DNA from 2 places in the Azospirillum agricola genome. Region 2 is predicted to be linked to the other one. Evidence: predicted binding sites of a transcription regulator. Region 2 holds the regulator's gene; the other holds the start of a gene.
The links. Region 2 encodes LexA, which represses DNA repair genes until DNA is damaged. Its sites were predicted from a motif close to ATGTTCTANTTTGGTTC; they were not measured.
Positions count from the first base shown of each region.

Region 1: a site for LexA is predicted at 13,093-13,109, ahead of JN22_RS21970 (S24 family peptidase). Genes of this name have one in related genera too.

Region 1 is NZ_JAIFZR010000005.1:1,458,806-1,473,271, forward strand. Features, by position in the region: gene JN22_RS21900 (ATP-dependent DNA helicase) at 1-47, shown strand, start outside; gene JN22_RS21905 (hypothetical protein) at 70-474, opposite strand; gene JN22_RS21910 (methyl-accepting chemotaxis protein) at 899-2,590, opposite strand; gene JN22_RS21915 (AEC family transporter) at 3,039-3,968, opposite strand; gene JN22_RS21920 (tellurite resistance TerB family protein) at 4,179-4,583, shown strand; gene JN22_RS21925 (NAD(P)-dependent oxidoreductase) at 4,592-5,518, shown strand; gene JN22_RS21930 (aspartate-semialdehyde dehydrogenase) at 5,603-6,622, opposite strand; gene JN22_RS21935 (hypothetical protein) at 6,830-7,090, shown strand; gene sdhC (succinate dehydrogenase, cytochrome b556 subunit) at 7,351-7,740, shown strand; gene sdhD (succinate dehydrogenase, hydrophobic membrane anchor protein) at 7,752-8,153, shown strand; gene sdhA (succinate dehydrogenase flavoprotein subunit) at 8,159-9,943, shown strand; gene JN22_RS21955 (succinate dehydrogenase iron-sulfur subunit) at 9,972-10,748, shown strand; gene JN22_RS21960 (hypothetical protein) at 10,836-11,048, opposite strand; gene JN22_RS21965 (branched-chain amino acid aminotransferase) at 11,209-12,057, shown strand; gene JN22_RS21970 (S24 family peptidase) at 12,383-13,015, opposite strand; gene JN22_RS21975 (hypothetical protein) at 13,219-13,605, shown strand; gene JN22_RS21980 (hypothetical protein) at 13,680-14,039, shown strand; gene JN22_RS21985 (portal protein) at 14,057-14,466, shown strand, end outside.
Region 2 is NZ_JAIFZR010000005.1:2,536,138-2,550,603, forward strand. Features, by position in the region: gene JN22_RS27020 (anthranilate synthase component II) at 1-2, shown strand, start outside; gene trpD (anthranilate phosphoribosyltransferase) at 1-1,051, shown strand, start outside; gene trpC (indole-3-glycerol phosphate synthase TrpC) at 1,048-1,842, shown strand; gene JN22_RS27035 (GNAT family N-acetyltransferase) at 1,847-2,305, shown strand; gene moaC (cyclic pyranopterin monophosphate synthase MoaC) at 2,302-2,814, shown strand; gene JN22_RS27045 (molybdopterin molybdotransferase MoeA) at 2,798-4,027, shown strand; gene lexA (transcriptional repressor LexA) at 4,169-4,885, shown strand; gene JN22_RS27055 (ComEC/Rec2 family competence protein) at 5,024-7,192, opposite strand; gene gltX (glutamate--tRNA ligase) at 7,341-8,747, shown strand; gene gltA (citrate synthase) at 8,848-10,161, shown strand; gene JN22_RS27070 (hypothetical protein) at 10,184-10,357, shown strand; gene JN22_RS27075 (rhodanese-like domain-containing protein) at 10,364-10,771, opposite strand; gene ftrA (transcriptional regulator FtrA) at 10,845-11,831, shown strand; gene JN22_RS27085 (hypothetical protein) at 11,890-12,447, opposite strand; gene gloA (lactoylglutathione lyase) at 12,587-12,982, opposite strand; gene lpxB (lipid-A-disaccharide synthase) at 12,979-14,172, opposite strand; gene JN22_RS27100 (LpxI family protein) at 14,169-14,466, opposite strand, start outside.

The DNA.
Region 1 (14,466 bases), 1.1 Mb from region 2:
TGAAGCAGGCGGTCGAGGAGACGGCGGAGTTCCTGCGCGGCTGGTGAGGCTGCCGAGGCGGCGGGCGCGTCAGAGCACCAGCGCCGTTGCCGGGTAGAAGACGGTGTTGCAGACCAGCAGGAAGGCCCACAGGCCGATCTCCAGCGTTTCGGTGACTGGCTGGATGCGGCGCAGGGCGCCGTACACATGCACGGCGAGCATCAGCAGGAAGACGCAGAACAGGACGTCGAAGACGTGGGTCAGGCCGGTCCCCGTGGTGACGGCGCGCAGCATCAGCAACTCGACGATCAGGATGAAGGCGCCCAGGCAGCGGCCGAAATAGACGGCCAGATCGGTCTCCGCCGGCACCCGCCACAGCATCAGCCGCGCCCAGGTCAACGGCGCCACGAGGATCGGCAGGGCGAAGGACAGGGTGGTGACCGTCATCAGGACGGTCAGGTAGGTCGTTCCATGGTCGGCGTAGAGGCCCAGCATGCTTCCCCCCGGATTTCTTCGATTTTCTGGAGACGGCCGCCCCCGTTCCGGCTGGCCTGATCGGACCCGGTTTCCACGGTTCGGCGTGTCGTAAGGGACGGCGCGGGGGAGGGATAAGGGGGCGGCCTTCGCGGCGTCAACGCCGCTCGCGCCGGTTCGATCGAAAGTACCATACCAGAGCCAGAAAGTTTTGACTTCTGGCTCTGGTATCGGCCGCGACTGCGGCCGCGCGGGCCCATGCCCGCGAAGCCAAGGCCCGCGGAGGCGGGCCGCCCGGCGTTTGAGGGACCGGAAAGTTCCGACCACAGGTCGGAATTTTCCGGTACTGGTATCAGAGGTTGCGGACGCGAAAGGGCGCCCGCCTCCCCCCGGAAGCGGGCGCCCTTTCGCGTGTCGCCGTGGCGGAGCGCTTGCGCGGCGGCGCCTACGCCGTCTTGATGGCCGACAGGAACTGGTCGACCTCGCGGCGCAGGTTCTCGGCCTGCCGCGACAGGCTGCCGGCGGCGCCGAGCACCTGATGGGCGGCCGCACCCGTTTCGCCGGTGGCCTGGGTCACGTCGCTGATGATCCCCGACACCTGCTGCGTGCCGACGGCGGCCTGCTGGACGTTGCGGGAGATCTCGGCGGTCGCCGCACCCTGCTCCTCGATGGCCGCGGCGATCGAGGTCGAGATGTCGTTGATCGAGGTGATCGTGCCGCTGATCCCGGCGATGGCGCCGACGGCGCCGTCGGTCGCCTCCTGGATCGCGGTGATCTGGGCGGCGATCTCCTCGGTGGCCTTGGCGGTCTGGTTGGCGAGGCTCTTCACCTCGCTGGCGACCACCGCGAAGCCCTTCCCGGCCTCCCCGGCGCGCGCCGCCTCGATCGTCGCGTTCAACGCCAGAAGGTTGGTCTGGCCGGCGATGTTGGTGATCAGCTGGACGACCGCGCCGATCCGCTGGGCGGCGTCGGCCAGCCCCTTCACGGTGTCGTTGGTCCGGCTCGCCTCGTTCACCGCCTGTCCGGCGATGCTGGTCGAACGGGTGACCAGCGTGGCGATCTCGCGGATCGAGGTCGACATCTCCTCCGACGCGCTGGCGACGGTCTGGACGTTGGCGCTGGTCTGCTCGGCCGCGGCCGCGGCGGACGTCGCCTGGTCGCGGGTCTGGCTGGCGGTGCGCTCCATGGTCTGCGCCGTGCTGTCCAGTTCGGTCGCGGCGGCGGCGACGGTGCGCAGCGCGTCGGCGGCCTGCGCCTCGAAGCCCTGGATCAGGCGGTCGACGGTCGCCGCCCGGCGCTGCTTCGTTTCCTGCTCGGCCGCCTGGGCGGCGCTCAGCCGGTCGCTCTCGATCAGCCCGTCCTTGAAGACCTGGACGGCGCGGGCCATCGCGCCGATCTCGTCCTGGCGGTCGCCGCCGTTCACCTCGGCCGCGTAGTCGCGCTTGGACAGGCGGTGCATGACGGCGGTCAGCCGGTCGACCGGGCGCGAGATGGTGGCGACCGCCGCCACGGCGGCGGCGATGCCGAAGGCCAGGGCGAAGACGATGGCGCCGATGACCCAGTAGATGGAGCTCCGGTAGGCCGCCTCGCCGCGGTTGGCGGCCATCCGGCCCTGCAGGGTGTTGAATTCGGTGAGTTCCTGGAGAATGGCGGTCGCCTTGACGATGGCCTCGCGGGATTCGCCGCGGAAGATCTCGCCGGCCCTCTCATTCTCGTTCTTGCGCGACGCGACCAGCACCTTGTCGCGGCTGATGGCGAGATACTGCTCCCAGACCACCGAGAAGCGGGCGTAGAGCTCCTTCTCCTGGGCGAGGTCGATCAGCGCCTCGTACTGGCGGCGCTTGTCGTTCAGCGTCTTGACGAAGCCGGCGAGGCGCTCCTCGGAAAGCTGCTGGTCGGCCTGAGCGGTCGAGATGATGTGGGTGCCTTCCTGCGACCGGTAGGACTGGGCCGTGCTGCGGATGTCGCCAAGCAATCCGACGCTGACCAGCCAGTTGTCGCGAATGTCGGCGGCTTCCTCGTTGAGGGTTGCAAGGCGGTCGAGCGAGAAGACGCCCAGCCCGATGACAAGAAGAAAGAAAGATCCAAGAATTCCCAGCAATTTTGAGCGAATTGTCAAATTTTCAAAGCGTTTCATTGTCTGAGCCCGCCGCCTATCAATGATTGTGCGTGCGCGCGATGCTCGATTTTAAATTTTCACTGCATGGCGCGCGACGGGTGACGGGTAACATACGCCGGTATGGAAGTACAGCGTTCGACATATGTCAAAATGTAGCAAGAGCCGTGACATCCGTGATGGCGCCTGGTCTATTCATCGCTTTCCGGTTTCCGGAATGCGTAAATGATTTTTAAATCATAAAATAAATATATGGCTGCTATCGCAAAATCATATGGGATCGATGATCCGGCTTTTCTTGATTATTCATTCAAATATGGGAAGGAAGCCAGGGATTTTCCGATTGTCTTAAAATCGGCGATTCCATCGGTCGCATACTGGGCGGTTCCTGCAAGAATGCTCCGGCGCGTCTTCCACGTCGCGGGGGAACTCCGGCGCAGGGCATGATTTTTCCCGTGAAATCAGTGTTTTATCCAGCGGGGGCGTAGACCGCGAGCAGCGCGGACAGCGTGACGACGCTCAGCACCGTGGACACCAGGATCGCCGAGGATGTGCGCTCGACATAGAGCTGGTATTGCTGCGCCACCACGAAGGTCAGGGCTCCGGTGGGCAGGGCGGCCAGGATGATCGCCGAGCCGGTCCAGAAGGGATCCATGGGGAACAGCGTTTCGGTCAGCACCCAGGTCAGCGCCGGCTGCGCCAGCAGCTTCATCGCGCTGATCCAGCCGGCCTCGGCCAGCCCGGCGGTCAGCTTCTGCGTCGCCAGGAACAGGCCGATGGCGAACAGCGCGCAGGGGCCGGCCGGCGCGCCCATCAGCTCGCAGAAGGTGGCGATCGGCTTGGGCACCGCGACGCCGGGCAGCAGCGCCGACCACGCGATCCCCAGCGCGGTCGCGATGATCAGGGGATTCTTCAGCAGCGCGCGGCCGACGTCGCGCAGCGCCTTGCCCAGCCCGCCGCCATGGCTGTTGGCGAACTCCAGCCAGATCACGGCGATGCCGACCATCACGGCGCTCATGATGACGGTCGCCAGGATGGTCGGTGCCAGGTGGTCCGGGCCGAAGGCGGCCAGGAACAGCGGGATGCCCATGTAGCCGGTGTTGGAGAAGGCGGCGTTCAGTCCCTGCATGCAGTGGATCTGCGTGCGGTCGCGGCGGATCAGCCAGCCGGCCAGCGCGCCCAGCGCGTAGACCGCCAGCATCGCGCCAAGAAAGGCGCCGATGAAGGGGCCGTTGAAGATCTCGGGCAGCGAGCGGCGCGCGGTGCCGAGGAACAGCACCGGGGGCAGGGCCATCCAATAGACGAACTTGTTCAGCGCCTCCGACGACGCGGGGCCGAGCAGCTTCGCCTTTCCGGACAGCACGCCCGCCAGGATGATGGCGAATACGGGAAGTGCCACGTTGAACACGACGGACATGGCGCGGACAATACGGATCACGAACGGTCGCGTCGAGGCGCCGACCCTCCCGTTCCGGGCATGGCACCCCTGCCCGTCGGGGCGCCGCCGCTTTCCCGTCGGGACGGCCCCCCTTGACGCGTCGCCGCCGCCGGGCAAGATAGCCGCGACGGGGACTCCCGGTTCCGGAGGAGGCCCCGCGAAGGAAGGCCAATGATCGACCACCACAGCGCGCTGATCTACGTCATGGTCCTGGTGTCCGCCTGCGACGGCGACATGACCAACGACGAGCTCGAGACCATCGGCGAGAATGTCCGCTACCTGCCCATCTTCCGCGACTTCAACGGCGAGCAGGTGATGGCGGCGACCCGCGAATGCACCGCCATGCTGGCCGACAGCGACGGGCTGGACACGGTGCTGACCATCGTCGAGCAGGCGCTGCCGGCCAAGCTGCGCGAGACGGCCTACGCCGTCGCCTGCGACATCGCCGCCGCCGACGCCAAGGCCTCGCAGGAGGAGCTGCGCATGCTGGAGATGATCCGTCACCGGCTGGGCGTCGACCGCCTGTGCGCCGCCGCCATCGAGCGCGGCGCCCGCGCCCGCCACATGCGCCTGTGACGGTGACCATGACGACGCCTTCCACGACCCCCGCTCTCCCCTCCGCCCCGGCGGGCGACCCCCCGCGCCCCGACCTGTCGGGCCGCGGCGTCGGCTTCATCGGTCTGGGCCTGATGGGCAAGCCGATGGCCCGCGCGCTCGCCCGCGTCGGCGCCTCGCTGGTGATCTCCAGCCGCAGCCCCGGCCCGGTCGCCGAGCTGGCGGCCGAGGGCATGCTGGCCGCCACCGGCCCGGTCGCCGTCGCCGGACAGACCGACACCATCATCCTGATGCTGAGCGACACGGTCGCCGTCGGGAGCGTCGCCGAGGCGCTGCTGCCGGCCCTGAAGCCCGGCCATCTGGTGATCGACATGGGCACCACCGCGGTGGACGCGACGCGGGCGCTGGCGGCGCGGGTGCGCGCGGCCGGCGCCGACTGGCTCGACGCCCCGGTGTCGGGCGGCACGGTCGCGGCCGAGGCGGCGACCCTCACCATCATGGCCGGCGGCCGCGAGGCGTCCTTCGCCCGCGCCCTGCCGCTGTTCCAGGCGATGGGGCGGCGGATCACGCTGGTCGGCGACAGCGGCGCCGGGCAGATCGCCAAGACCGCCAACCAGGTCATCGTCGGCCTGACCATCGGCGCGGTGGCGGAGGCGCTGGCGCTGGCCAAGGCGGCCGGGGCGGATCCGGCGCGGGTGCGCGACGCCATCCGCGGCGGCTTCGCCGAATCCCGCATCCTCGACCTGCATGGCGGGCGCATGGTGTCCGGCGACTTCACGCCGGGCGGGCGCGTCGTCACCCAGATCAAGGATCTGCGTCAGGCGGAGCAGCTCGCTGAGCAGTCCGACGTGGATCTGCCGGCGCTCGGCCTGACGCTGGAGCTGTTCGAGATGCTGGCCGAGCAGGGCGACGGCGGTCTGGACCACTCGGCGCTGTACCGCCTGTTCGCGCGCTGAGGGGCTTCCCCATAGCGGCTGACTTTGCCCTCTTCCTCCTGGGGAGAGGGTTATGTCAGCGCCGATGGGGGCTTTCCCGGCTCCTCACTCTTCCAAGTAATCGCTCGCCAGGATCTCGGCGATCTGCACCGCGTTCAGCGCGGCGCCCTTGCGCAGGTTGTCGGCGACCGACCAGAAGGCCAGCCCGTTCTCGACCGTGATGTCCTCGCGGATGCGGCTGACGAAGACCGGGTTCTCGCCGGCGACCTCGACCGGGGTGATGTAACCCTCGCCGGCGCGCTGGTCGAGCACCGACAGGCCAGGGGCGGCGCGCAGGACCTCCAGCGCGTCCTCGGCGGTGATCGCCTCCTCCGTCTCGATGGTGACGGCCGCGGAGTCGCCGATGAAGACCGGGACGCGCACGCAGGTCGCCGTCACCTTGATCTTGGGGTCGAGGATCTTCCTCGTCTCGACGTTCAGCCGCCATTCCTCGTGGGTGTAGCCGTCGTCCAGGTTGCGGTCGATGTGCGGGATGACGTTGAAGGCGATCTGCTTGGGCAGGACGCTCTTGGCGACGGGATCGTTGACGAAGATGGCGCGGGTCTGGGTGAACAGCTCGTCCATCGCCTCCTTGCCGGCGCCCGACACCGCCTGGTAGGTGGCGACGACGGCGCGGCGCACGGTGAAGCGGTCGTGCAGCGGCTTCAGCGCCAGCGCGAGCTGGATGGCGCCGGCGCCGGGGTTGGCGACGATGTAGCGCTGCTTGTAGCCGGCCAGCGCCGCGCCGTTGACCTCCGGCACCACCAGCGGGATTTCGGGGTCGGTGGCGTAGTGGCCGGACATGTCGATCACCACGCAGCCCGACGTCGCGGCGCGCGGGCTGTGCAGCGCCGCCAGCTTCGGATCCGACGACGAGAAGGCGATGTCGATGGTGGAGAAGTCGAACCTGGCGGCGTCCTGCACCTTCAGGACCTCGTCCTCGCCGTAGGAGACCTCGTGCCCGACCGCCCGGTCGGTGCCCAGGGCGACGACGGAGTCGGCCGGGAATTTCCGCTCGGCCAGCGTTTGCAGGATCTCGCGCCCGACATTGTCGGTGGCGCCGATGACCGCGACGGTGAAGCCCATGACGGAGGTATCCTTCTGGCAATAAGAAAAGGCAGCAAGCCAAGACCGCAACGAGCTAGGCGCTTTCCCGCCGGATTGCAACCCGGCCCGCCGGAACGGGGCGAGCCACGGGAGGAGTCGCGGGAGGAATTGCGCGGGCGCGCCGGCTGTGACACGGTGGCGCCCGCCCTTTTCCCGATCACAGTGGACACCCGAAGCGCCCGCGCCATGCCGCTCATCGAGGACATCATCGCCAAGGCGATCAAGGACGCTGACAAGTCCTTCTTCAACGAGGATTACGCCAAGCAGGCGCGGTCGGTGACCGCGGCCCTGAAGAAGGCCGGCTATCAGGTGGCGCCGATCAAGCCGCCCGACGGTCTGGTCGAATGGGCCAAGGAAAACATACCCTTCGGCCGTCTGCGCCCGGCGGAACTCATCACCCAGATGTACTCGATGATGCTGGAGAACGTGCGGCGCTTCGACAAATAGCAGTCCGCAGTCCTCGACCGCCGGAACCCGCTGGTAATACCACGGACCGCGAAGGCCGTTTCTTTTCAGCCACTTCCCGCACTGCTCCAAAATCGCCGCAGTCCGGTCCCGCGCCGTTGACTCAGGTCCAGCGGGGGCGTAATTCATTGCGCCAACCAATCGGACGGACAACCGTCCCAAATCCCGGGCACGCACCACACCCAGCCGCCGCGGCAATCGTCATGTTGCGCCGCGACCGGCCGCGAACAGAGGACGACGCAATGGCAAACGGCAGCGGTCGGCCGCTCTCCCCGCATCTGCAAGTCTACCGACTTCCGCTGACCGCGGTCATGTCCATCACGCACCGCATCACGGGCGTGGGGCTGGCCGTCGGCACCCTTCTCCTGACCTGGTGGCTGGTCGCCGCCGCCGTCGGCCCCGACGCCTTCGCCAGGGCGCAGGGCTTCATCGGCTCGCCCATCGGCCTGCTGTTCATGTTCGGCTGGTCGGTGGCGCTCTACTACCATCTGTGCAACGGCATCCGCCATCTGGTGTGGGACGCCGGCAAGTCGTTCGAGCTGGCCGACGCCGACCGCAACAACAAGATCGTGCTGGGGGCCACCGCCGTCCTGACCGTGCTGACGTGGATCGTCGGCCTGGCCGCGTGGTGAGGAGAGAGAGCATGGCGTCCAATTCCTCCAAGTCCTCCCTGCGTTCGCCGCTGGCCCACGCCCGCGGCCTGGGTTCCGCCAAGCACGGCACCGAGCATTGGTGGGGCCAGCGGCTGACCGCCATCGCGCTGGTCCCGCTGACCGTCTGGTTCGTCTTCGGCGTCATCGGCCATCTCGGCGCCGACCACGCGGCCTTCGTCGCCTGGATGCGGTCGCCCTTCTCGGCGGTCATGATGATCCTCACCGCCGGCGTCGTCTTCCACCACGCCCATTCGGGCCTCCAGGTGGTGATCGAGGACTACATCAACGTCGAATGGCAGAAGCTGACGGTGCTGATCGCCGTGAAGTTCCTGTCCTTCGCGCTGGCGGCGGCCTGCGTGCTCGCCGTCGTCAAGATTTTCATCGGAGCCTGACGAGCATGGCGACCGCCTATCAGATCATCGATCACACCTATGACGTCGTCGTCGTCGGCGCCGGCGGCGCGGGTCTGCGCGCCACCTTCGGCATGGCCGAGAAGGGCCTGAAGACGGCGTGCATCACCAAGGTGTTCCCCACGCGCAGCCACACGGTCGCCGCCCAGGGCGGCATCTCGGCGGCGCTCGGCAACATGGGCGAGGACGACTGGCGCTACCACATGTACGACACCGTCAAGGGGTCGGACTGGCTGGGCGACCAGGACGCCATCGAGTACATGTGCCGCGAGGCCATCCCGGCGATCATCGAGCTCGAGCATTACGGCGTGCCCTTCTCGCGCACCCCGGAAGGCAAGATCTACCAGCGCGCCTTCGGCGGCATGACCGCGCAGTACGGCAAGACCCAGGCCTACCGGACCTGCGCCGCCGCCGACCGCACCGGCCACGCCATGCTGCACACGCTCTACCAGCAGTCGCTCAAGCACGAGGCCGAGTTCTTCGTCGAGTATTTCGCGCTCGACCTGATCATGGAGGACGGCGTCTGCAAGGGCGTTCTCGCCTGGAACCTCGACGACGGCACCATCCACCGCTTCCGCGGCCAGCTCGTCGTTCTGGCGACCGGCGGCTACGGCCGCGCCTACTTCTCGGCGACCTCGGCCCACACCTGCACCGGCGACGGCGGCGGCATGGTGCTGCGCGCCGGCCTGCCGATGCAGGACATGGAGTTCGTGCAGTTCCACCCGACCGGCATCTACGGCTCGGGCTGCCTGATCACCGAGGGCGTGCGCGGCGAGGGCGGCTACCTCACCAACTCCAACGGCGAGCGCTTCATGGAGCGCTACGCGCCGTCGGCCAAGGATCTGGCCTCGCGCGACGTCGTGTCGCGCTCGATGACCATCGAGATCCGCGAGGGCCGCGGCGTCGGTGAGCACAAGGACCACATCCACCTGCACCTGGAGCATCTGCCGCCCGAGGTCATCCACCAGCGCCTGCCCGGCATCGCCGAGACGGCCAAGATCTTCGCGGGCGTCGACGTCACCAAGGAGCCGATCCCGGTCCTGCCGACCGTCCACTACAACATGGGCGGCATCCCGACCAACTTCCGCTGCGAGGTGGTCACCCCCACCGCCGACAACCCCGACCAGGTCGTCCCCGGCCTGATGGCGATCGGCGAGGCGGCCTGCGTGTCGGTGCACGGCGCCAACCGCCTGGGCTCCAACTCGCTGCTCGACCTCGTGGTGTTCGGCCGCGCCGCCGCCATCCGCGCCGCCGAGATCGTGACGCCGGGCAAGGCCGTGTCGGTGAAGGCCGACAGCGCCGACGCCGCGCTGGAGCGCTTCGACCGCATCCGCAACGCCAAGGGCTCGATCAAGTCGGCCGACCTGCGGCTGGAGATGCAGCGGACGATGCAGAACAACTGCGCCGTCTTCCGCACCGGCGAGGTGATGAGCGAGGGCGTCCAGAAGATCGACGCGATCTTCGCCAAGAAGAACGACATCTCCATCAGCGACCGCTCGCTGGTGTGGAACTCGGATCTGGTCGAGGCGCTGGAGCTGGACAACCTGCTGTTCCAGGCGGTCGCCACCCTGCATTCGGCGGAGAACCGGCCGGAGAGCCGCGGCGCCCACGCGCGCGAGGATTACCCGAACCGCGACGACGAGAACTGGATGAAGCACACCGCGATCTGGGTGGGCGAGGATGGCCAGACGCGGTTCGACTACCGCCCGGTCCATCTCTACACGCTGACCGACGAGGTCCAGGTGTTCCCGCCCAAGGCCCGCGTGTACTAAGGCCCCGCTCAAGGCAAGGATAGCAACCATGGTCGAATTCAACCTGCCAGCCAACTCCAAGGTCGGCGTCGGCAAGACCATCAACGTCGCGAACGGCGCCAAGCGGGCCAAGACCTTCAAGATCTACCGCTGGAGCCCGGACGACGGCCAGAACCCGCGGGTCGACACCTACGTCGTCGACCTCGACAAGTTCGGGCCGATGATCCTCGACGCGATCATCTACATCAAGAACCAGGTCGACAGCACGCTGACCTTCCGCCGCTCCTGCCGCGAGGGCATCTGCGGGTCGTGCGCGATGAACATCGACGGCACGAACACGCTGGCCTGCCTGAAGGCCATCGAGGACGTGAAGGGCGACGTCGCGATCTATCCGCTGCCGCACATGCCGGTGGTGAAGGATCTCGTCCCCGACCTGAAGCACATCTACGCCCAGCTCGCCTCGATCAAGCCGTGGCTGCAAAGCCAGTCCCCGGCGCCGAGCCGCGAACGGCTGCAATCGCCGGAGGACCGCGCCAAGCTGGACGGCCTCTACGAGTGCATCCTGTGCTTCTGCTGCTCGACCTCCTGCCCCAGCTACTGGTGGAACGGCGACCGTTACCTCGGCCCGTCGATCCTGCTCCAGGCCTACCGCTGGATCGCCGACAGCCGCGACGAGATGACGGGCGAGCGCCTCGACAACCTCGAGGATCCGTTCCGTCTCTACCGCTGCCACACCATCATGAACTGCACCAAGGCGTGCCCCAAGGGCCTGAACCCGGCCAAGGCGATCGCCGAGATCAAGAAGCTGATGGTGGCCCGCCGCTGATCCATCCGTCAGCGACGCATCGACACGCGATGGGGCGCTCCGCGAGGAGCGCCCCGTTTGCGTTCGGGCCTGCCGCTGGCTTGCGGTTCAGCGGAAGTCCGGATCGGTCGGCTGCGATGGCGGCAGGTCGGCGCCCGGCACCGGCGGCATGGTCGTGCCCGGCCCGCCGGGATCGGGCAGGTCGGGGTTGTCGGTGATCGGGCCGTCGGTCAGCGGGACATCCTCGTGCGGCCGCGGTTGGGGATTGGGAGGGGCGGCGCGCAGCGGCTGCGGACCGGGGGTCGGGGAAATCCAAGGCATCGTCGGTATCCTCGCGAACAGACTTGGGATCACGAGAGTCAACCACGGGCGCGGCAAAGCGCTCCCCCCGGCATCGGTTGACCGGCGGCGATGAGGGGGTATCCTCTTCGCACGGGCGTCGCCAACAACGGAACACACCAAGCGAGGGAAGGAACCAATCATGGGCGGGACAACGGGTCAGGCGTGGAGCTGGGTGCAGGGCGAATGGGTGGAGGGCAATCCCCCCATCGTCGGTCCGCTGTCGCACGCGCTCTGGCTCTCTTCGGTGGTCTTCGACGGCGCGCGGGCCTTCCAGGGCGTCGCCCCTGACCTCGACCTGCATTGCGCGCGGGCGATCCGCTCGGCGCTCGCCATGGGGCTGGCGCCGATGGTGACGGCCGGCGAGATCGAGGAGCTGTGCTGGGACGGCATCCGCCGTTTCGGCAAGAACGCCGAACTCTACATCCGGCCGATGTTCTTCGCCGAGGAGGGCTTCGTCGCCCCCGATCCGGAGACCACCCGTTTCGTCCTCTCGATCTACGAGGACCCGCTGCCGCCGCCGACCGGCTTCACCGCCTGCCTGTCCTCGCGCCGCCGTCCGCCGCCCTCGATGGCGCCGACCGAGGCCAAGGCGGCCTGCCTCTACCCCAACGCCGCCCGCGCCCTGACCGAGGCGCGCAAGCGCGGCTTCCAGAACGCGATCCTGCTGGACGCCATCGGCAACGTCGCGGAGTTCGCGACCTCCAACCTGTTCATCGTCAAGGGCGGGGTGGTGCGGACGCCGGTGCCGAACGGCTGCTTCCTGAACGGCATCACCCGCCAGCGCGTCATCGCCCTGCTGCGGGCCGATGGCGCGGTGGTCGAGGAGTGCACCCTGACCCCGGCCGACCTGCTGGAGGCCGACGAGGTGTTCTCGACCGGCAACCATTCCAAATGCGTGCCGGTGACCAAGGTCGAGGACCGTGCCTTCGCCCCCGGCCCGTTCTTCAAGCGGGCGCGGGCGCTCTATTGGGAATACGCCTTCCGCTGAGAGCGTTGCCGGGGGCGTGGACGCGAAGGGCGACCCTGCCGGCGAAGGGGCTTGTGCCCGACCGGGGCGAGCGGGAACTCTCCGTCAGGCTGCCCTGCTCACGGGCCGCCTTCGGCGATGTCCCGGTCTGCCTTCCGGTATTGGACCGGCCGGGCGGACCGGCCCGGCATCGTGCGGCGGCGCGCACCCTGCGCCGCTGATGCCGGCGACGCCGCGGCCGGAAGGAAACAACACCTAGGACCTTGGACCGGGAGCGGCGGGGGATACATCCAGCGTCATCCGCCGCGCCGCCATCCGCCGCGCGGCCTTCCCGCCCACTGGCCGTCTACTGGCTGGCCCAGATGATCCGCGCGATCCAGGCGATGTCGCTGCGCGGGATGCTGCGGTCGGGATGGGCGCGGTTGATCGACAGGAGGTCGATCTTCGTCGCGGTTTCGCGGAGCAGCTGCTTCGCCATCACCTCGCCGCCGCGCGTGCGGACGACGACCCGGTCGTTGCGGCGGATCTGCGCGCTGGGCGACACGATGATGGTGTCGCCGTCGCGGTACACCGGCTCCATGCTGTCGCCGGCGATCTCCAGCGCGTAGGCGGAGGGATCGCCGAGATCGGGGAACATCAGCTCGTCCCAGCCGCTGCCGACCGGATAGCCGGCGTCGGTGAAATAGCCCGCGTTGCCGGCCTGGGCGTAGCCGATCACCGGCACGCGCTGGAAGCTTCCCGGCCCGCCGCCCTCGCCGATCAGGCTGACGAACTCCGACAGGGAGGCGCCGGTCGCGTCGAGAACCTTGGAGATGCTCTCGGTCGAGGGCCAGCGCAGCTTGCCGTCTCCGGTGGTGCGCTTGCTCTTGTTGAAGGTCGTCGGATCCAGCCCGGCACGCCGCGCCAAGCCCGACGCCGACAGTTCGTGCGTCGCCGCGAGGCGGTCGATGGCCCGCCAGATGTCCGAATGCTTCAGCATGGGACGATAATCTCATAAACGCGGGAGGCGGTCCCTAGGAACTTTTTCATATTCTCGTTGACGGAGGTGCCGGGCGAGAACATAAAGCGAACGAAAGCGCCACCAGACCGCGAAAAACCGTTCGGAGGATCGGTTGAGGCGCGAGTCGCAAGGGGTGGCGAAGCTTCCGCGCGCAAGCGCCCCCGTCCTTCAGGGAGACGATCATGCTGTCTCGACACGCCGTGCGTTCCGCCCCGTCCCGGCATCTTTCCAACCCCTACACCGCCGACGGAACCCCCTTCGACAGCGGGGAGGAGGCGTGGTTCTGGTCGGTGCAGGCGCAGGACGCCAAATCGGCCGGTGCCCGTGTCGTCGCCGGTTGCGGTCTGGTCCAGCGCCCCTGCGAACCGGCCGACGTGCTGCGCGTCGTCGACCGTCTTTTCCGCAACCGCCAGCTCGTCCGCGACCATCTGCATGTGCTGGTCCATTACGGCCGCCGTCTCAGCGCCCCCGACCCCGGCCGCCATCGCGAGCAGCGCGCCCATGCCCTGTGGCGGGAGGCGTTCGAGCGGGTCACCCCGGTGCTGCGCCAGAAGGGCATCGCGCGATGAGCCAGGCGCCGGCCCCCACACCAGTCCCGGCCCCGATTCCGCTCCCGGCCGGGAGCGGGGCGCCGAGGGCCTGGGTGGTGTTCCGCGGCGAGGCGCCGCTGTGGTGGCTGCGGGCCCTGCGGCCGGGCTTCCGCCACTGCCTCGCCCTGCTGAACGACGGGCGGCACTGGCTGGTGGTCGATCCGCTGGCGCCTTTCACCGACGTCGCGGTGCTGGACCTGCCGGCCGATCATGACCTGCCGGGCTGGTACCGCGACCGCGGCCTGACCGTGGTGGCCGCTCCGCTGCGGCGCGGTCTGGTCCGGCCGGCGCCTTGGGGGCCCTTCACCTGCGTCGAGGCGGTCAAGCGGCTGCTCGGCCTGCACGCCCCGCTGGTGCTGACGCCGTGGCAACTGCATCGCCACCTGACCCGCCCGGTTTCCTCCGGGCCTTGAACAAAGGGACCGCCCCGATGCCCGACCACGCCGCCCGATCTGCCGCCCAGCCCGCCGCCCAGCCCACCGCAAGACGCCGGCGCGGAGCCGAACCTTCCGAGCCCGAGGCGCTGCTCGACCGCTACCGCGCCGCGCGCGAGCGGCGCGGCGTCTGGGAAAGCCACTGGCAGGACTGCTACGACCACGCCCTGCCCAACGGCCAGCCCTTCCGGGGCACCGGCACGCCGGGGGAACGGCGGGTCGACCGCCTGTTCGACGGCACCGCCCCCGACGCGGTGGAGCAGCTCGCCGCCAGCCTGCTGTCGGAGCTGACGCCGCCCTGGTCGCGCTGGTTCGGTTTCCAGCCCGGTCCGGCCCTGACCGGGGCCGAGCGCGACCGCGTCGCCCCGATGCTCGACCGTGCCGCCGGGATCGTCCAGGCGCACCT
Region 2 (14,466 bases):
GAGCGCTCCGTCCTCCCATGGCGACATCGCCGACATGAAGGCCATCCTGGCGCGCGTCGCCGCCGGCCATACCCTGACCGAGGCCGAGGCCGGGCTCGCCTTCGACATCATCATGTCGGGCAACGCCACCCCTTCGCAGATGGGCGGCTTCCTGATGGCGCTGCGCGTTCGCGGCGAGACGGTGGACGAGATCACCGGCGCCGCCCGCGTCATGCGCGCCAAGGCGGTCCCGGTCGAGGCGCCGGCCGGCACCATCGACACCTGCGGCACCGGCGGCGACGGGGTCGGCACCTACAACATCTCGACCGCCGCCGCGCTGGTGGTGTCGGCCTGCGGCGTCCCGGTCGCCAAGCACGGCAACCGCGCCATGTCATCGAAGTCGGGTGCGGCCGACGTGCTGGGCGCGCTCGGCGTCAACCTCGACTGCGATCTCGGTCTGGTCCGCAAGGCCCTGTGGGACGCCGGCATCGGCTTCCTGATGGCGCCGCGCCACCACCTTGCCATGCGCAACGTCGGCCCGACACGGGTCGAGCTGGGCACCCGCACCATCTTCAACCTGATGGGGCCGCTCTCCAACCCGGCGACGGCCAGGCGCCAGCTCCTCGGCGTCTACGCCCGGCAGTGGGTGGAGCCGCTGGCCCAGGTGCTCAAGCGCCTGGGCTCGGAGGCGGCCTGGATCGTCCACGGCTCCGACGGGCTCGACGAGATCACCACCACCGGCCCGACCACCGTCGCCCAGTTGAAGGACGGCGCCGTCACCGTGTTCGAGGTGACGCCCGAGGACGCCGGCCTGCCGCGCGCCGCCATCGACGATTTGCGCGGTGGCGACGCCCAGGTCAACGCGGCGGCGATCCATGCCCTGTTCGACGGCGTGCGCGGCCCCTACCGCGACATCGTGCTGATCAACGCCGCCGCCGCCTTGCTGGTGGCCGGCAGGGCGGCCACGCTGAAGGACGGCGTAGCGCTCGCCGCCGACGCCATCGACGGCGGGGCCGCCCGCGAGCGGCTGAACCGCCTCGTCGCCATCACCAACGAGACGGTGCCCGCATGAGCGACGTCCTGACCCGCATCAACGCCGACAAGCGCGCGCTGGTCGCCGCGCGCAAAGCCGCCCGCCCGCTGGCGGAGGTGGAGGCGGCGGCCCGCGCCGCCGACCCGGCGCGCGGCTTCGTCGCCGCCCTGCGCGGCGCCGTCGAGGCCGGCCGCTACGGCCTGATCGCCGAGATCAAGAAGGCCAGCCCGTCGAAGGGCCTGATCCGCGCCGACTTCGACCCGCCGACGCTCGCCCGCGCCTACCGCGAGGGCGGGGCGACCTGCCTGTCGGTGCTGACCGACGAACCCTATTTCCAGGGCAAGGACGAGTATCTGGTCGCCGCCCGCGCCGCCGTCGATCTGCCGGTGCTGCGCAAGGACTTCATGGTCGATCCCTACCAGATCGTCGAGGCGCGCGCGCTCGGCGCCGACTGCATCCTGATCATCATGGCCTCGCTGTCCGACACCCAGGCCGGCGAGATCGAGGACGCCGCCATCGCCCAGGGGCTCGACGTGCTGGTCGAGGTGCACGACCGCGCCGAGCTGGACCGCGCTCTGCTGCTGAGGACGCCCCTGCTCGGCGTCAACAACCGCAACCTCAAGACGCTCGCCGTCGACATCGCGACGACGGAGGAACTGGCGCGCAACGTGCCGGCCGACCGCATGCTGGTGGCGGAAAGCGGGCTCTACAGCCCGGCCGACCTGTCGCGGATGGCGGCGGTGGGCGCGCGCTGCTTCCTGGTCGGCGAATCGCTGATGCGGCAGGAGGACGTCGCCGCCGCGACCCGCGCCCTGCTGGCCAGAGGCTGATCCCATGCCGGACGTCGCCATCGCCGCCGAGGATCCGCGCCAGGAGGCGGTGACCGCCCTGGTCGCCGCCCTCGACTCCTACCTGACGGACCTCTACCCGGAGGACTCCTGCCACCTGCTCGATGTCGAATCGCTGGCGGCGGCCGACGTTCGCTTCCTCGTGGCGCGCAAGGGTGAGCATCCGGTCGGCTGCGCCGCCCTGCGCGTCGATCCCGAGGGCTATGGCGAGGTCAAGCGCATGTATGTGGCGCCCGCCGTGCGCGGCGGCCGCATCGGCGCACGGCTGCTCGACCGGTTGGCGGAGCAGGCCAGGGTCGAGGGGCTGAACTCCCTGCGGCTGGAAACCGGCATCCATCAGGCGGAGGCGCTGATGCTCTACCACAAAACCGGCTTCACGGAACGCGGCCCCTACGCCGATTATCCGGACATCCCCCTCAGCATCTTCATGGAAAAGGCCCTATGACCGGCTTCACCCATTTCGACGCGGAAGGGCGCGCGGTGATGGTCGACGTCTCCGACAAGGCGGAGACCGAGCGCACGGCGACCGCCGCCGGATCGGTGCTGATGCGGCCGGAAACGCTGCGGCTGATCATGGAGGGCGGCGTCAAGAAAGGCGACGTGCTGTCGGTGGCCCGGCTGGCCGGCATCATGGGGGCCAAGCGCACTCCCGACCTGATCCCGCTGTGCCACCCGCTGATGCTGACCTCGGTCAAGGTGGAGCTGACCTGCGACCCCGACCGCAACGCCATCGACATCGCCGCGACCTGCAAGCTGAAGGGCCGCACGGGCGTGGAGATGGAGGCGCTGACCGCCGTCTCGGTCGCGGCGCTGACCGTCTATGACATGTGCAAGGCAGTGGACCGCGGCATGACCATCACCGCCGTCCGCCTGCTGCGCAAGGCCGGCGGCAAGAGCGGCGATTGGACATCCGGCGCGCTGCCAGCGGAATCCGCCGATGATCCCGGTCGCTGAGGCGCGCGCCCGCATCCTCGCCGCCTTCACGGCACTGCCGGCCGAGACGGTCGCCTTGCCCGATGCGCTCGGCCGCGTGCTGGCCGAGCCGGTCGTCGCCCGGCTGACCCAGCCGCCCTTCGACGCCGCCGCCATGGACGGCTGGGCGGTGCGCGCCGCCGACGTCGCCGAGGCCCGCGCCGACCACCCGGTCACGCTGCGCCGCATCGGCGAATCCGCCGCCGGCCACGCCTTCTCCGGCCGGGTGGGGCCGGGCGAAGCGGTGCGCATCTTCACCGGCGCGCCCCTGCCCGCCGGCGCCGACGCCGTGGTGATGCAGGAGGATTGCACGGCCGACGCCCGCACGGTCCGCATCGGCCGTGCCGTCGTCGCCGGCCGCTTCGTGCGCCACGCCGGCTTCGACTTCGCCGCCGGACAGGAACTGCTGCCCAAGAGCCGACGGCTGACCGCGCGCGACGTCGCGCTGGCGGCCGGCGCCAATGTGCCGTGGCTCGCCGTCCACCGCCGCCCGCGCGTCGCCGTTCTCGCCACCGGCGACGAGATCGCCCTGCCCGGCGATCCGCTGGGGCCGAGCCAGATCGTCAGCACCAACGCGCTCGGCCTCTGCGCCCTGGTGACGACCCAGGGCGGCGTCGCCCACAATCTCGGCATCGCCCGCGACACCGCCGAGAGCGTCGCCGCCATGGCCGCCGGCGCGACCGGCTGCGACCTGCTGGTGACCACCGGCGGCGCGGCCCAGGGCGATTACGACCTCGTTCGCGACGTGCTGGCCGACAAGGGTGTGTCGCTCGACGTCCACGCCATCGCCATGCGGCCCGGCAAGGCGGTGATGTTCGGACGGGCGGGAAGCGTTCCGCTGCTGGGGCTTCCCGGAAACCCGGTGTCCACCGGCGTTACCGCCCTCCTGTTCCTCCGGCCGGTCCTGCGGCTGCTGCAAGGGCTGTCGCCGGACGAGGATGCCGGGCCGGTCCGCGCCCGGCTGGCGGTGGCGCTGAAGGCCAACGACCGGCGGGAGGATTACCTGCGCGCCACGCTGGCGACCGGGGCCGACGGCGGCCTGACCGTTACGCCCTTCGCGCGCCAGGACAGCGCGATCACCTCGCTCTACGCACAGGCCGACTGCCTGATCCGCCGCGCCGCCCACGCGCCGCCGGCCAGTCCCGGCGAGATGGTGGAGATCCTTTCCCTGTCCGGCGGCGCGCTGAATCCTTAGCGGGGACTGGAGCGGAAATCGATCCAACCTTCGGTGAGGCCGCGTCGAGAGACCTTGACGTTCTGCGGGAACCAAACTAGAACATGGGGTAACGTTTTACTTTTGTTCCATGTCCAGTGTGGCGACCGCCGGGAGGCACAAATGCTCACGCGCAAGCAGCACGAATTGCTGCTTTTCATCAACGAGCGGCTCGGCCAGGGCGGTGTTTCCCCTTCGTTCGACGAGATGAAGGACGCGCTCGGGCTGAAATCCAAGTCGGGCATCCACCGTCTGATCACCGGGCTGGAGGAGCGCGGCTTCATCCGCCGCCTGCCCCACCGCGCCCGCGCGCTGGAGGTCCTGCGCCTGCCGGAAGGGCTGGAGGCGTCCCGTGGCCGGTCGTCCTCCGCCTCGGCCCGCTCGAAGTTCCAGCCGAACGTCATCAAGGGCGACTTCGCCCTGACCGGCCGCGAGGTGAGCCGGTCCCCGGTGGTCGAGACGGTGCAGTTGCCGCTTTATGGCCGGATCGCCGCCGGTACGCCGATCGAGGCGTTGCGCGACGGATCCTCCTTCATCGACATCCCGGCGACGATGCTGACCGCCGGCGATCACTACGCCCTTGAGGTGGCCGGCGATTCGATGATCGAGGCGGGAATCCTCGACCACGATACCGTCATCATCCAGCGCTGCGATTCGGCCGACAACGGCGCCATCGTCGTCGCCCTGGTCGATGAGGGCGAGGTGACGCTGAAGCGGCTGCGCCGCAAGGGCAACACGGTCGCGCTGGAGCCAGCCAACGCCTCCTACGAAACCCGGATCTTCGGCGCCGACCGCGTCCGTGTCCAGGGCAAGCTGGTCGGGCTGGTCCGCAAGTACTGACGGTCCGCGAGGAAACGCCTCCTTTCCTCCCCGCCTCTTCCGTCATGACCGGGCTTGTTCCGGTCATCCACGTGGAAACTTGAAGCTTGCCCGTGGATGCCCGCGTCAAGCACGGGCATGATGGATCCGGAGCCGGCGTTACCGCCGCCCTGTCCAGGGGCGGTCGCCCCGCTGGTCGCGCACGCTTTCGATCCGGATGCCTCCTGCCTCCAGATACAGCGCGTGCGCGCCATCGCGGCGCAGACGCCAGCGGTCGATGACCAGCGGCGCCCGGCAGGCCCGGGCCGGAAAGGCGGCGACAACGACGTCCGCACCGCCGCAATCCTCATCCAGCGCGTCCGGCAGACGCAGCAGAGCCACGGTCCGGCCACCCCTCCGGTAGAGGCAGCCCAGCGCGTCGCAGGTCAATTCTCCCCCGGCGCCGGCTCCGGTGCGTGGCCAGGGCTCGTCCGGCTCGGGAACGCCGTCCCGCTGCAACCAGGTTTCGGCGGTGCGCCCCTCGCTTTTCACCGACAGGCTGAGACGGCCGGAGGCGGCACGAACGGCGGCGATCCTGCCATCGCCGGACACGAGGACATCCGGCCGCTCGACCAGCGCCGGGGTCGCGAGGCCGGCGGCCACGGCGGCCAGCCCCCACCAGCGCCAGCGGCGGGTCCACACGCACAGCCAGAGGCCGCCGAGGATCACCGCCGCGAAGCCGCCGGCCGGCATCGCCGGGACGGTCAGCGACGCCCAGGGCAGCCCGCCGAAGAACTCGGCGGTCCAGATCACCACCCGGTCGCCCCAATTCATCGCGATCACCGCCGGAGCCTCCAGCCCGAAGGGGAACAGCGCGTAGGCGATCAGGCTCCACGGCATCACCCAGAAGGAGGTGACGGGAATGGCGATCATGTTGGACAGCACGCCGTAGAAGGCGATCTGCTGGAAATGGAACAGGGAGAAGGGCAGCGTCGCCAGCGTCGCGATGACGCTGGTCAGCACGATCCCGCCGACATAGAGCGCGGACCGTCCGAACCAGCCGGCGTCGCGCCCCCAGCGCGCCAGCGGTCCACCGCCCTCGAAGGCGGCGATCAGCGCCACCACCGCCGCAAAGGACATCTGGAAGCTCGGGCCCAGCATGCCTTCCGGGTCCATCGCCGCCGTGACGATGCCGGCGAAGGCGACCAGCCGCATGCTGAGCGGGTCGCGGTCCAGCAAGACCGCGCCCATGACGAGGCCGGTCATCAGCACCGAGCGCACCGTTGGCAGCGGCGCGCCCACCAGCAGTGTGTAGGCGAGCGCCGACAGGATTCCGCACAGCGCCGCGATCTTCTTGATCGGCCAGCGCAGCGCGATGAAGGGGATGGCCGCCAGCAGTGCCCGCACCACATAGAACAGGATGCCCGCCGCGATCCCCACATGCAGGCCGGAGATCGACAGCAGATGCGCCAGCCCGCTGTTGCGGAAGGCGTCCATCGTCGCGTCGGGAATGGCGAACTGCTCGCCGTTCAGCAGCGCGGCGGTGACGCTGGCTTCCACCGGGTCGGAGATGGTCGCCGCCACCCGCTCGGCGATATGGCCGCGCGCGCGCTCGAAGGCCACCGTCACGGCGGCCCAGCCGGTGAGCGGCGGCGCCTCGATCACCTCCGCCGCCCCGACCGAGAATCCGGCGGCGCCCAGCCCCATGAAATAGGCCCGCCGCTGGAAATCGAAGGCTCCCGGCTCGGCGGGCGGAGCCGGCGGCGACAGGGTGGCGCGAAGCCGGACCAGGGCGCCGGGCGGTGGCGGCGGATAGCGATCCGACAGGCGGATCCGCAAGGCGGCGGGCGTCTCCTCGGGTTTCAGCCGGCTCACCGTCGGATCGCGCAGGGTGATTCGCAAGGCGCCCGGCCGCCGCTCCACCGCCATCACCCGGCCGGTGACGACCGCCGACGGAATTTCGCGCGCCAGGATCGGGCTCGCCACCCGCCAGGCGTGACCCTGCGCCGTCAGGAATCCGGCGGCCACCACCAGCAATCCCAGCGCGACGGCCAGACCGGGCAGCCAGCGGCGCAACAGCGCAAACCCCAGAATCGCGCCACCGACCGCCACAAGACCGGCCCATGCGGGCGGTTCGCTCCGCAAGGCGAAATACAGCACCGCGCCGAACCCGAAGCCCACGGGGATCCACAGCACCCAGCGTTCACGCTCCGCTGCCAGTTGCCTGACCAGCCAGTTCCAGGCCCGGAACAGCGGACCGAGCAGCCGTGGCGGGGATTTCGCCGGGGGCGTTTCCCACGCCTCGTCCAGCTCATCCCCGGCCCCCCCGTCGGCGGAACGGTCGGTCACGCGCGCCGCCCCTCCGACGATCGCTGCCGCACCGCCTCCTTTGCCGCCCATGCGCGCATGGCATTGCCCCTGAACCGGGTCCCTGTGGTAAACGATGGAACACACTCCGTTGCAGTGTAGCAGCGCAGAACCCGGAATTGAGACACCGATGACCGTCGTCACCCGTTTCGCCCCGTCGCCCACCGGCTTTCTCCACATCGGCGGTGGCCGCACCGCCCTGTTCAACTGGCTGTACGCCAAGCGGATGGGCGGCAAGTTCCTGCTGCGGATCGAAGACACCGACCGGCAACGCTCCACCCAGGCCGCCGTGGACGCGATCCTCGATGGGTTGACGTGGCTGGGCCTGGATTGGGACGGCGAGGCGGTCAGCCAGTTCGAGCGCAAGGACCGCCACGCCGAGGTCGCCCACCAGATGCTCGCCGCCGGCAAGGCCTACCGCTGCTATTGCAGCCCGGAGGAGCTGGAGCAGATGCGCGCCGCCCAGAAGGCCGCCGGCCAGCCGATGCGCTACGACGGCCGCTGGCGCGACCGCCCCGAGTCCGACGCCCCGGCCGGAGTCGCCCCCGTCATCCGCCTGAAGGCTCCGCAGGAGGGGCAGACCGTCCTCAAGGACCTCGTCCAGGGCGAGGTGACGGTGCAGAACGCCCAGCTCGACGACCTGATCCTGCTGCGCGCCGACGGCACCCCGACTTATCTGTTGGCCGTGGTGGTGGACGACCACGACATGGGCGTGACCCACGTCGTGCGCGGCGACGACCACCTGACCAACACCTTCCGCCAGATCCAGATCTTCAACGCCATGGGCTGGGACCTGCCGCAGTTCGGCCACATCCCGCTGATCCATGGCGCCGACGGGGCCAAGCTGTCCAAGCGCCACGGCGCGCTCGGCGTCGACGCTTACCGCGACCTCGGCTATCTGCCGGAGGCGGTGCGCAATTACCTGATGCGGCTCGGCTGGTCGCACGGCGACGAGGAGATCATCTCGACCGAGCAGGCCATCGAGTGGTTCGACCTGGAGAGCATCGGCCGCTCCCCATCGCGCTTCGACTTCGCCAAGCTCGACAACCTCAACGCCCATTACATGCGCCAGGCCGACGATGCCCGGCTGGTCGGGCTGGTCGTGCCGCGGCTGGAGGCCGACCTCGGCCGCGCGCTCTCCGACTCCGACCGCGCCCTGCTGACCCGCGCGATGAACGGGTTGAAGCAGCGCGCCCGCACGGTGGTCGACCTCGCCCAGAGCGCCCGCTTCTACGTCGCCGCCCGGCCGCTCGCCTATGATGAAAAGGCGTCGGCCCTGCTGGACGAAAAAGGCCGCGGGCTGTTGAAGGAACTGGCCGACCAGTTCGCCGGGGAAACGGACTTCACCGCGGCGGCGCTGGAGACCCGTGTCCGTGCCTTCGCCGAAGCGAGTGGCGAAAAATTGGGCAAGGTGGCGCAACCGCTGCGGGCGGCGCTGACCGGCTCGACCGTGTCGCCCCCGATCTTCGAGGTTGCCGAACTTCTCGGCCGGGAGGAGACTTTGTCTCGCATCCGCGACGCAGCGGGTGCAGCATAAAGTCGGTTCCGTGCGTTGCCATCGGCCTGTCATAGAACTATGCTGCGCCGACGCAAAAAAGGGCACCAAGCCCAGACCTCAACGATAAGGACGTGCCGAGATGACCCAGACTGAGGACGGCAACGACACCGTCACCCTCATCGACAACAAAACGGGCAAACAGGTCACGATGCCGGTGCTGCATGGCAGCGTGGGGCCGAGCGTGATCGACATCCGCAAGCTCTATGCCGCCACCGGCTACTTCACCTACGATCCGGGCTTCACGTCCACCGGCTCCTGCGAGTCGGCGATCACCTACATCGACGGCGACGAGGGTGTCCTGCTGCACCGCGGCTACGCCATCGACGAGCTGGCCAAGAACTCGACCTTCCCAGAGGTCTGCTTCCTGCTGCTGAACGGCCATCTGCCGACGGCCGCCGAGAGCGCCGAGTTCGACATCATCCTGCGCCGCCACTCGATGGTTCATGAGCAGCTGACGAAGTTCTACAGCGGCTTCCGCCGCGACGCGCACCCGATGGCGATCATGTGCGGCGTCGTCGGCGCCCTGTCGGCCTTCTACCACGACTCGACCGACATCGAGGATCCGGTGGAGCGCAAGATCGCCGCGCACCGGCTGATCGCCAAGATGCCGACCATCGCCGCGATGGCCTACAAGTATTCGGTCGGCCAGCCCTTCATGTATCCGCGCAACGACCTGACCTACGCGGAGAATTTCCTCTACATGACCTTCGGCACGCCCTGCGAGCCGTACAAGGTCAACCCGATCCTGTCCAAGGCGATGGACAAGATCTTCATCCTGCACGCCGACCACGAGCAGAACGCCTCGACCTCGACCGTCCGTCTGGCCGGCTCGTCGGGTGCCAACCCGTTCGCCTGCATCGCCGCCGGCATCGCCTCGCTGTGGGGTCCCGCCCATGGCGGCGCCAACGAGGCCGTGCTGAAGATGCTGGAGGAGATCGGCTCGGTCGATCGCATTCCGGAGATCGTCCGCCGCGCCAAGGACAAGAACGACAACTTCCGCCTGATGGGCTTCGGCCACCGGGTCTACAAGAACTACGACCCGCGCGCCCAGGTCATGCGCGAGACCTGCCACGAGGTGCTCGCCGAGCTCGGCATCAAGAACGAGCCGCTGCTCGACATCGCGATGGAGCTGGAGAAGATCGCCCTCTCCGACCCGTACTTCATCGAGAAGAAGCTGTATCCGAACGTCGACTTCTACTCGGGCATCATCCTGAAGGCGATGGGCTTCCCGACCAGCATGTTCACCGTGCTGTTCGCGCTGGCCCGCACCGTCGGCTGGATCAGCCAGTGGAAGGAGATGATCGAGGATCCGGTGCAGAAGATCGGCCGTCCGCGCCAGCTCTTCACCGGCGAGACCAAGCGGCCGTTCGTGCCGCTGAACGAGCGTGGCTAACCGGCCCACAGCTCACATCGGAATGGGCGGCTCCAACGGGGCCGCCCAGGACCCGGCTGCGTTCATCGTGCCGGCCCGGCGGGTGCGTCTGCACCCGCCGGCCAACGACAACAAGGCGCCGCTCGGCTGGCGCCTGCGCCGGCTGGTGGTGTATCTGCTGATCCTGGCGCTGGTCGCCGGCGTCGTGCTGATCTGAGCACCGTCACTCCGTGTCCTGCCCTGCCGCGATGGCGAAGCCCTCGTCGGCCCACCCGGTCATGCCGCCGATCATCAGCTTGACCGGCCGCCCGAGACGGGCCAGCCGCAGCGCCGCCCGATCCGCTCCATTGCAGTGCGGCCCGGCGCAATAGACGACGAACAGCGTCTCCGCCGCCCACTCCTCCATCCTCCGCGCCGTCATCTTGCCATGCGGCAGATTGAACGCTCCGGGAACATGGCCACGCGCGAAGGCCGCCGGACCGCGCACGTCGAGCAGGACGAAGTCGGCGGGACCGCCCTTCAGCGCCTCATGGACGTCCCAGCAATCCGTCTCCAGCGACAGGCGGCGAGCGAAATGCTCCTCGGCCAGGGTGGAGGGAGCGGCGGCGATCTCGGCGACCAGACTGGGCATGGAACAGGCTCCGTTCGGGGATATGACCGACCCCGACGGTGCCGCAGCCGGCACAGGCTGGAAAGTGGCGCGGATGCCAGTTACCGTGCGGATCATGCCAAACACTCCGCACCTCGTCGTCGCCCTCGCCTATGACGGCCTCTGCACCTTCGAGTTCGGCGTCGCCGTCGAAGTGTTCGGCCTGCCGCGCCCGGAACTCGGGCCGGACTGGTACCGCTTCGCCGTCGCGGCGCTCGACCCCGGTCCGCTGCGGGCGATGGGCGGCGTCCGCTTGCTGGCCGACGGCGGGCTGGAATTGCTGGAGGCGGCCGGCACCATCGTCATTCCCGGCTGGCGCGGAGCCCGCGAGCCGGTTCCAGCCATCCTGACGGAGGCGTTGCGGCGGGCCCATGCACGGGGTGCCCGCATCCTGTCGATCTGCTCCGGCGCCTTCGTGCTCGCCGCCGCCGGCCTGCTGAACGGCCGGCGGGCAACGACCCACTGGCGCTACGCCGAAACGCTCGGCGATCTCTATCCGGCGATCCGTGTGGCGCCCGACGTGCTCTATGTGGATGAAGGGAACATCCTGACCTCCGCCGGCAGCGCTGCCGGGATCGATCTGTGCCTGCATCTGGTGCGGCGCGATTTCGGCCCGGAGGCCGCAAACAGCGTCGCGCGCCGGCTGGTGGTCCAGCCGCACCGCGAGGGTGGCCAGGCGCAGTTCATCGAAACGCCGGTTCCCACGGCGCGGGAGGGCGCCCGGCTCGGCCCTCTGCTCGATCATCTCCGTGAAAGGCTGGAGGAGGAGCACACGCTGGCCTCCATGGCCGAGCGGGCCGGCATGAGCCTGCGCACCTTCCTGCGCCGCTTCAACGCGCTGACCGGCCGGACGCCAGGGGAATGGCTTCTGGCCGAACGGCTCGCCCGTGCCCGCGCCCTGCTGGAAAGCGGAGAGACGGCGGTGGAGGAGGTGGCGACACGGGCCGGCTTCGGCTCCGCCGCCACGCTGCGCCACCATTTCCGCCAGCGGCTGGGCATCAGCCCGGCGACATACCGGGCGCGGTTCCGCCGTTCCGTTTGAGACCGGCTGCAACAGCGCCGGAACCATTTTTCCCGGCAAAATTGTCCGGCCGGCAAGATCACGCCATCTGCTGCGCCAGGAACAGCAGGCGCGCCCGCTTGGTTTCCTGGATTTGCCCATACAGGGGATCCTGCATCATCGCCGTTTCGTCAAAGATCGGTTTGGGCTTGGGCAGCGAGTCGTAACGCTGCTGGCTTATCGCGGTCTCGGACGCCACCACCTTGCCGCCAAGCAGCTTGGCCACCGCCTCCGCCCGCGCCTGCGCCAGCAGCGGGCCGGATTTCCCGTTTGGCCCGATGTCGGGAATGCGCCCTTCGACCTGGGCGCCGACGCTGTTGGAGGTGATCAGGAAGCCGTTGTTGTCGACCCGCGCGAGTTCCTTCCCACCGACCATGACCCGGGCGTAGTCCTTGTAGGCCGGATGGTCGGAAAGGTCCGCAGGCTCGGTGTAGCGATGCCGCAGCATCATTTCCTGGGAGTCGATGAGTCTTTGAAAATGTTCCTGCGGAGCTTCGGTCAGCTTGACGGCCTTCAGCCCCGAAACGTCGATGCGCTTGGCGTTGGCGATCGAATATGGGCCTGAGCCCGACTGGACGGTGAGTTGACCGGACGACATGTTTGAGCCTCCCCCAAGGACACACGGTTTGCCTGGGGAGGTTCAAGCAAAAGCTGCGCCATAGGGTTGCGCGCGGACGACGGGCAGCACCGCGTCCCGGCGGCCGGCGGCGTTCAAGCCGCCAGCCGTCCAGGAACTCTTACTTCTTCTCGATCAACTCGACCTTGTAGCCGTCCGGATCCTCGATGAAGGCGATCACAGTGCTGCCATGCTTCATCGGGCCGGGCGCGCGCGGGATCTTGACGCCTTCCGCCGCCAGCTTGTCGCAGGTGGCGTAAATATCCGGCACGCCAAGCGCGATGTGGCCATAGCCGGTGCCGATCTCGTAGGGCTCCGCCTGGTCCCAATTATGGGTCAGCTCCAGCACCGCGGTGTCGGATTCGTCGCCGTAGCCGACGAAGGCCAGGGTGAAGCGGCCGCCCTCGTAATCGTTGCGGCGCAGCAGCTTCATGCCGAGCAGCCGCGTATAGAAATCGATCGACTTGTCCAAATCCAGAACGCGCAGCATCGTGTGCAGCAGTCGGAAATCGCTCATGGTCTTGCCTCTCCCGCTTCGGGGTTGGGGTGGTGTCGGGCGATGACGTCGAGGATGGCGCGGGCGGCGCGCTCGCTGGGCGGGCGGTCGCCCTGCCCCAGCCACCGGGCGACCTCGGCCACGCCGTCGATCTGCGTTTGCCGGGCCTGCGGGTCGTCGAGCAGCCGCGCCAGTTCCCCGGCCAGCCGGTCAGGCCGGCAATCCTGCTGGAGCAGTTCGGGCACCAGCATGCGGTCGAGCATCAGGTTGACGAGATTGACATACTTCACGCGGATCAGTCGTCGATAGAGCGCCACCGTCACCGGGTTCAGCCGGTAGGCGATCACCGCCGGCAACCGGGCGAGCGCCAGTTCCAACGCCACGGTTCCCGACGCGGCGAGCGCCGCCTCCGCCGCTGCGAAGGCGTCGTATTTGGCGGAGTCGCCCTCGATCACGATGGTGCGCACGGGCCAGTCGGCGACCGCCGCGATGACGCGGTCGCGCACCGTCGCCACCGTCGGCACGACGGCGACCAGACCGGGATGGGTCGGCCGCAACCGTTCCAGCGTCGCGCGGAAATCGGGAAGCAGGCGGCTCACCTCGCCCTTGCGGCTGCCCGGCAGGATGGCGACCAGCCGATCGGTGGGGGCCAGACCATGCCGCCCCCGGAAGCGGCCGGCATCGCCGGCCCCCGCCCCGCTCTCGACCACCGAATGGCCGACGAAGGTGCAGGCCAGCCCCTCGCGCTCGAAATAGGGCGGCTCAAAGGGTAGGACGGCCAGGAGGTGGTCGTAGATCGCCGCGTATTTGGCGGCGCGCTTGGGTTTCCAGGCCCAGACCGTCGGCGCGACGTAATGGACCAGCGGAATGCCAGGCGCCGCCGCCCGGACCTTTTTCGACACCCGCACCGTGAAGCCGGGCGAATCGATGCCGACCACCACGGCGGGGCGGTCGCGCAGGATCGTCTCCACCGTCTGGTCGATGCGGCGGATCAGATTGGGAAGATGCGGCAACAGCTCGAAGATGCCGAACAGCGTCAGTTCCGCCATGGGAAACAGGCTTTCGAGCCCTTCGGCGATCATCCGCTCGCCGCCGATGCCGGCAAACCGCACACGCCCGCCGGTCAGCCGCTTGGCCGAGGCCATCAGCCGGGCGCCGAGCGCATCGCCCGACGGCTCTCCGGCGATCAGGAAGAGGGTCGGCACGCTCATGGCGCCGGCCCGGTGGAAGCGCCCGGCGCGTCGATGCCGACGACGAACAGGCCGAGCCGATCGGCCGTCCGCGCCACCGCCGCGCGATCAACCAGCAGGCTGCCGCCCGCCTCGACCGCGATGCCGCGCAGACCGGCCGCCGCCGCGTTCTCCACCGTCGTCACGCCCATGGTCGGCAGGTCGATGCGGCGGTCCTGGCGCGGCTTGGCGAGCTTGACCAGAACCCCGCCTGGCCCCGGCCGCGCCAGCCCGGCGCAACGCGCCAGCATGGCGTCGGTGCCCTCGATGGCCTCG